2 regions of the Exiguobacterium sp. s46 genome follow, and region 2 is predicted to be linked to the other one. Evidence: a T-box and tRNA genes for the amino acid it is inferred to sense, from the RefSeq annotation. Region 2 holds a T-box; the other holds one or more tRNA genes.
The links. The T-box of region 2 lies ahead of leuS (leucine--tRNA ligase). A T-box ahead of a tRNA ligase gene usually reads a tRNA of that ligase, here a tRNA-Leu.
Positions count from the first base shown of each region.

Region 1: it has a tRNA-Leu gene. The T-box ahead of leuS (leucine--tRNA ligase) is inferred to sense a tRNA for this amino acid. The anticodon was not compared.

Region 1 covers NZ_JACSMY010000001.1:1,134,946-1,138,365, reverse strand. Annotated here, with positions in the region: gene KNQ08_RS06115 (S66 family peptidase) at 1-877, shown strand, start outside; gene KNQ08_RS06110 (hypothetical protein) at 893-1,234, shown strand; gene KNQ08_RS06105 (alpha/beta hydrolase) at 1,256-2,188, shown strand; tRNA gene KNQ08_RS06100 (tRNA-Leu) at 2,231-2,314, shown strand; gene KNQ08_RS06095 (transporter substrate-binding domain-containing protein) at 2,517-3,284, shown strand; gene KNQ08_RS06090 (amino acid ABC transporter permease) at 3,316-3,420, shown strand, end outside.
Region 2 covers NZ_JACSMY010000001.1:1,708,871-1,712,290, reverse strand. Annotated here, with positions in the region: gene KNQ08_RS08945 (peptidoglycan bridge formation glycyltransferase FemA/FemB family protein) at 114-1,148, shown strand; gene KNQ08_RS08940 (HAD family hydrolase) at 1,243-1,887, shown strand; T-box leader at 1,926-2,148, shown strand; gene leuS (leucine--tRNA ligase) at 2,195-3,420, shown strand, end outside.

The DNA.
Region 1 (3,420 bases), 570 kb from region 2:
TTTAGGTGAAACGATTTGGTCGCATCAACTTGCTGAGAGTGCACCGGTCAAACAACGGGCGGAGGAATTGAATCACATGATGACGGATGAGACGATTGATGCCGTCATCCCGCCATTTGGTGGGGAACGCGCCATTGATCTTTTACCCGAGTTGACGCTAGCTACTTACCAAACAAAATGGTTGCTTGGCTATTCCGATATCAGTACGTTATTGCTCAGTCTGACGCTTCAGACGGGAATCGCGACAGCACATGGTCCGAATTTCGTTGAGCTTCGGAGTGAAGAATGGGACGAGACGACAAGTGCCTGGCGACGGGTGCTCGCGACGCCAACTGGAGGAACCGTCACACAATGGGCTTCCGATCGTTATCAACCCGAGTGGACTGATGAAGAACGTCCAACAGGTTCGTTATTTCAGCTAACGGAAGCGACGGAATGGAAAGCACTTGATGAGCGAACAGAAGTGACTGGACGGTTACTTGGTGGGTGTCTGGAGACGATTCGCCATCTGATTGGGACACCGTATGGAGATGTGCAGCGTTTCCAGCGTGAAGAGATCAACGGAGAACCGATCCTCTGGTACTTTGAGGTGTCTGAAGCGAATTCTGCAGAGGTACACCGGACGCTGCGACAAATGGCGTATGCTGGGTGGTTCGACCATGCGGCTGGCTTTTTATTTGGCCGTACGTCTGCAAGGATTATAGAAGATCTGACATGGCTAGACGTATATCAATATCTCGCGGATGAGACGGGCTTACCAGTCTTATATGATCTTGACATCGGTCATCAACCGCCACAGTTGACGTTAATCAATGGAGCGACGGGGACGGTTCGTATTCAAGGGAAAGATTCACGAATCGATCTTACGTTCAACTAAAAAGGAGAGCACGCAATGGCACGTCGTAAGTTTCAAGCATTAGGCGTTTATAAACGCGTCCATATCAATCCTGAGACACGTCGAATGACGTTACCTGAACCATTTTACGATGCACTTCGTCTAGAAGATGAATTGCTGATTGCACAAGTCGGAGATGTTCTCGTCATGCGACGTCCGGGGGAGGTCGTCGAGACAGAAACGGAATTATTGAGCGAACTCGTAGAAGATGGATTCACGGGTACAGAGCTTGTCCAGGAATTTGCCTACCGGCGTCAGCAACAAGAACAACGATTACGTCAACAAGTCTTGCAGGATGAAGAGGATGACCATGCTGCTCAACTGAAGATCGAGCTATAACGGAAAGAAGGAGTGGGGCAGATGCGTCGCAGAACAAAAATTGGAATCGGAGTCATCGGATCCGGATTAGTAGCAGCGAGTTATTATTTTTATGAGATGGCAATCGCTACGAATCCAAAGCCATTCTTATCGAATAATCGAGATTTGAGTGACGAGATGGTCCGATTGATGCAACCTGGTCAGACGTGGATCAAGGAGCAACCGCTTGAGCGGATCGAGATTGAAGCGAAAGACGGCTTAACGTTACGCGGGCATTTCCTTCCGTCACCTGTTCCGTCAGATCGGATCGTCATTCTCGTGCATGGGTACGGAGGCGTCGGAACGGATTTAGCCGGATTCGCCTATCTGTACCATCAGGCCGGTTTCCATGTCATGATGCCCGATAATCGTGGACACGGGATGAGTGACGGTCACTATATCGGATTCGGATGGCATGACCGGGAAGATTGTCTCAGTTGGTCGAACTATCTGATTGAACGGATCGGACAGGAGGCGAAACTATTCCTGCATGGCGTATCGATGGGAGGGGCGACCGTATTGATGACGAGTGGCGAACAACTCCCGCCACAAATCAAAGGAATCATTTCTGATTGTGCCTATACGTCCGTCAATGCAGTCCTTGCGTATCAGATGAAGCGGATGTACCGTCTACCTCACTTCCCGTTTTTAGGGATGACGAGTGTATTGACGAAGCTAAAGGCAGGTTATACGTTCCGTGAAGCATCTGCGCTGAAACAGGTCAAAAAGGCACAAGTACCGATTTTGTTCATCCATGGTGGGGCGGATACATTCGTACCGACAGACATGGTGTATGAGCTGTATGAAGCTTGTCCGACGGAAAAAGAGCTCGTCGTTATTCCGAATGCCGCTCACGCGATGGCCTATTTTGAGGATCCAGCATTGTATGATGATGTCGTCGAGAAGTTCGTACGTAACATCTTGCGAAATGATTGACAACTCAGTTCTTTACCCGCTATATTAATATCATAAATCAACGTCGTCGTGGCGGAACTGGTAGACGCGCTAGACTCAGAATCTAGTGGTGGCAACACCGTGGAGGTTCAAGTCCTCTCGGCGGCATAAATGATTGAAGGAGGCAATCCCAGCAAGGGATTGCCTCCTTTTTTGTTGCTGAATAGAAAACGATTACAACGAATAAAAATTCAGAAAAGTTTATCTTTTTAGAATTTTTCTGGTAAAATACGTTTTAAAGAGGGTACTCTTCAGGGAAAGTACTAAGTAGAGTTAACAATCTTTAACACATAGGAGAGGGGAAACAAACATGAAAAAAGGGAGTATCTTGTTAGCGCTCTTGATGAGCTGTGTTCTCGTACTTGGTGCATGTAGCATCGGTTCGAAAGAAGAAGAGTCGTCAGAAGGAAAAACGTACAAGGTCGGCATTGACGTCACGTATCCACCATTCGAATATAAAGACGGGGATACGTACAAAGGAATCGACATCGATCTCATGAAAGCAATCGCGAAGGATCAGAACTTCAAGATTCAATTTGAAGCGATGGACTTTAGCGGTATCATTCCGGCACTTCAAGCAAATCAATTGGACGTTGCCATTGCTGGTATGAGTATTACGCCAGAACGGAAGAAAGTCGTCACATTCTCGGATCCATACTTCAAAGCTGGTCTTATTCTAGTCGTCAAAGAAGATGAGAATGGTATTAAATCCGTCAACGATTTAAAAGGGAAAAAAGTAGCCGTCAAAAAGGGAACGACGGGTGCGAAATATGCAACGGATAACGCAGATAAGCTTGGCTTCACGGTCACACAGTTCAATGACAGCCCAGCGATGTTCCAAGAAGTGAAGAACGGTAACGCAGCAGCCTTGATTGAAGATTATCCTGTCATCTCATATGCCAACAAACAACAAAACCTTGGATTAAAACTTGTCGGAGACCGTCTCAACGGGGACAACTACGGAATCGCTGTCTTAAAAGGTGAGAACGAGGATCTGATGAAGAAAATCAACAAAGGACTTGCGAATCTGAAAGAAAACGGTGAATACGATAAAATCGTTGATACGTATCTGAAATAAGTCGCAAGGCGATAAGGGAGTGGGATAGCCAATGGAAGTGGTCAAAACCGCATTTCCATTTTTCTTGGAAGGGCTTCAAGTCACATTGTATATTTTCATCATCGCGGTCATCGTCGGCTTTCTGATTGGCTTAGTC
Region 2 (3,420 bases):
ATAAACATTTAATAATATGGAATATTTCGGCAAAGAAACGGGTACTTTCTAATCAAGAACTTGAAAAAGAAAGGTCATATGAACGTTGCTTCTTTTTGACTGGAGGTGCACGAATGGAAAGGTGTCAATTCATCACAGATGCCGCAACTTGGACGACACACGTACAGCAACAGCCTCTTGATATCTTCTACAGTCACCAATATGTCACGCTCAACGCTAGACCGTCTGAGCAAGCGGTGCTATTCCGTTATGAAGGTGATGCAGGAACACTGTTCTATCCCTTTTTGAAGCGCCGAATTTTTGATACGCCTTATTCAGATCTCATCACGCCGTATGGCTATGGTGGACCGGAAATCATCGGTCAACTGACTGCGACTGAAATGCAGCATGCACGTCTATTGTTTGAAAGGTGGGCAAAGCGAGAAGCGATTGTCTCGGAAATGATTCGCTTTAATCCATTGACGGGAAATGAACGCTTCATGCGGGATTGGACGAAAGTCTCCTTCATCCGTCATACGACGAGTATCGATTTACGCCCTTCACTAGAGGACATCATGCAGACATTTCATAAGAAGACGAGAAGTATGATTCGCAAATCGCTTGCCTCTCCTTTAACCGTTAGAACAGGAACACGAGACGACCTACCTGTTTTTGTAGCGTTGTATCATGAAACAATGGACCGAAAGAATGCTTCGGCTCATTACTATTTTACGGACAGTTATTTTGAACAATTATTTGAAGCAAATCCACTCTGTGAGCCATTGTTACTGATTGCGGAAATCGACGGAGAACCTGTTGGTGGATACTTCGTATTGCTCGGAAAAGAATATGCCCACGGTCATTTGATTGGTTGTAAGCGGGACGAAGCGAAGATGTTCCCGAATCAGCGACTCGAGTACGAAGCGATTCTTCAGGCGAAAGCACGCGGTCTCGTCGAACAACATCTCGGGGGTGGATATCAAGAACGGGATAGTCTCTTTGAGAGTAAATGCCGTTACACCGGGTATCGTTTATTTGAGTATCATCAAGGAAAATCCATTCTTCAACCAGCCATATACGATCAGTTATGTGTACGATACGGGTCAGATGCTGATTCGGATTATTTTCCGGCTTACCGACAAACCAGTGTCCAAATGGCGACAAGTTAAACAGTAACTAAATGAAGAAGGATAAACGACTACATTGTGTAGTCGTTTTTTTGATATGCTGAAATCATGATAGATCAATTGAGGGGGATGTGTCTTGAAAAAACGAGGTCTTATTTTTGATATGGATGGGGTCATTTTAGATAGTGAAATTCGCTACTTTGAGGTCCATCAGCAGATGTTCAAAACGTTATCGATTCCGCTCGACCCGGTTCAGTATGCGACGTTCATGGGAAAAACAGGTGATGAGATGTGGGAAGAGCTTGTCGCCCAGCATCAGCTAAAAGAAACAGCTAGTGCGTTACTAGAAGAAGAACATCGGTTGTTTCAAATTCATGCAAAACCGGAGGAATGTGGTTTAAAAGAGGGAGTCAAACAAGTCATCGAGCAAGCGGCGTCTCTTGGTTACGATATCGGGATTGCCTCCTCGAGTTCGCTTCAAAAAATCGAACGCGTCATCCGTCATTATGAGCTTCCAATCACGCATTACGTCAGTGGAGAAGAAGTCGTGCGTTCAAAGCCTGATCCTGCGATTTTTCATCTTGCAGCATCACGAATCGGGCACGCGCCTGAAGATTGTCTCGTCATTGAAGACGCTGCAAACGGGATGATCGGCGCAAAAGCAGCAGGCATGGAAGTGATTGCGCTTCTCGATGATCGGATGCCGATGCAACGTCTAGAACAAGCGGATCATGTAGCACGATCGCATGCAGAAATCGAGGAAATTTTACGGAAGCGTTGACGCTTGAGGAAGAAACAGATTACACTAGGAAAAGATAGTCAATTGCATGGAACTGAAGTAGTAGGGGAAAGGTGCCGTCAAGAGAGCTGGTGGAAGGTGCGAACCAGTCGGTAACAACCGTGAACTCGTCAGGGAGCACGATTCGTGAAGTCGTAGTAGCGAATCCGGTCTTTCACACCGTTATCCGTGAATCAAGCGGTCTGTCATAGACAGACAACGTGGGTGGTACCGCGGAAGCCAAACCGGTCTTTCGTCCCTATTCCTAGGGGCGGAGGACCGGTTTTTTTAGATTAGAGGAGGAAAAGACATGCCGTACAATCATCGCGAAATCGAACCAAAATGGCAGGCGCGTTGGGATCAAGACAACGCCTTCGTCACGACAGAAGATCCAGAAAAAGAAGGGTTTTATGCCCTTGATATGTTCCCGTATCCGTCAGGTGCCGGTCTCCACGTCGGTCACCCGGAAGGCTACACAGCAACGGATATCCTCGCACGGATGAAACGGATGCAAGGATACAACGTCTTGCACCCGATGGGATGGGATGCGTTCGGATTACCAGCAGAACAATACGCCCTCGATACAGGGAATGACCCACGTGAATTCACAGCGAAAAACATCGAGACGTTCAAGCGTCAGTTGAAAGAACTTGGATTCTCCTATGACTGGGATCGTGAAATCAACACGACAGATCCGAAGTACTACAAATGGACACAGTGGATCTTTACGAAGTTGTATGAAAAAGGACTTGCGTTCGTGGACGAAGTCGCGGTCAACTGGTGCCCAGCACTCGGAACCGTTCTTGCGAATGAAGAAGTCATCGACGGATTATCTGAACGCGGAAATCATCCGGTCGTGCGTGTCCCGATGCGTCAATGGGTCTTGAAAATCACGGAATATGCGGATCGTCTTCTTGAAGATCTCGATGACCTCGATTGGCCGGATTCTGTCAAAGAGATGCAACGGAACTGGATCGGGAAATCAGAAGGTGCTGAGATCGATTTCACGATTGATGGACACAAAAAACAAGTCACGGTCTTTACGACACGCCCGGACACAATCTTCGGTGCGACGTACCTCGTGCTTGCGCCGGAGCATCCATTCGTAGCTGACATCACGACAGCGGATCACAAGGAAGCCGTCGATACGTACATTTCGCAAGTCCAAACGAAGTCGGACCTCGAGCGGACGGATTTAGCGAAGGAAAAAACAGGCGTCTTCACGGGTGCTTTCGCCGTCAATCCAATCTCAGGTGATCGTCTTCCAATCTGGATCGCTGATTATGTCCTTGCTTCGTACGGAACGGGTGCAATCATGGCGGTCCCAGGACACGATGAGCGCGATCATGAATTCGCGAAACAATTCGACTTGCCAATCGTTGAAGTCGTCGCGGGTGGAAACGTCGATGAAGCAGCCTATACAGGAGAGGGCGAACACGTCAACTCGCATATGCTTGATGGTCTTGGAAAACAAGAAGCAATCGAGACGATGATTGCTGAACTCGAAACGAATCAAGTCGGACGTAAGAAAATCAC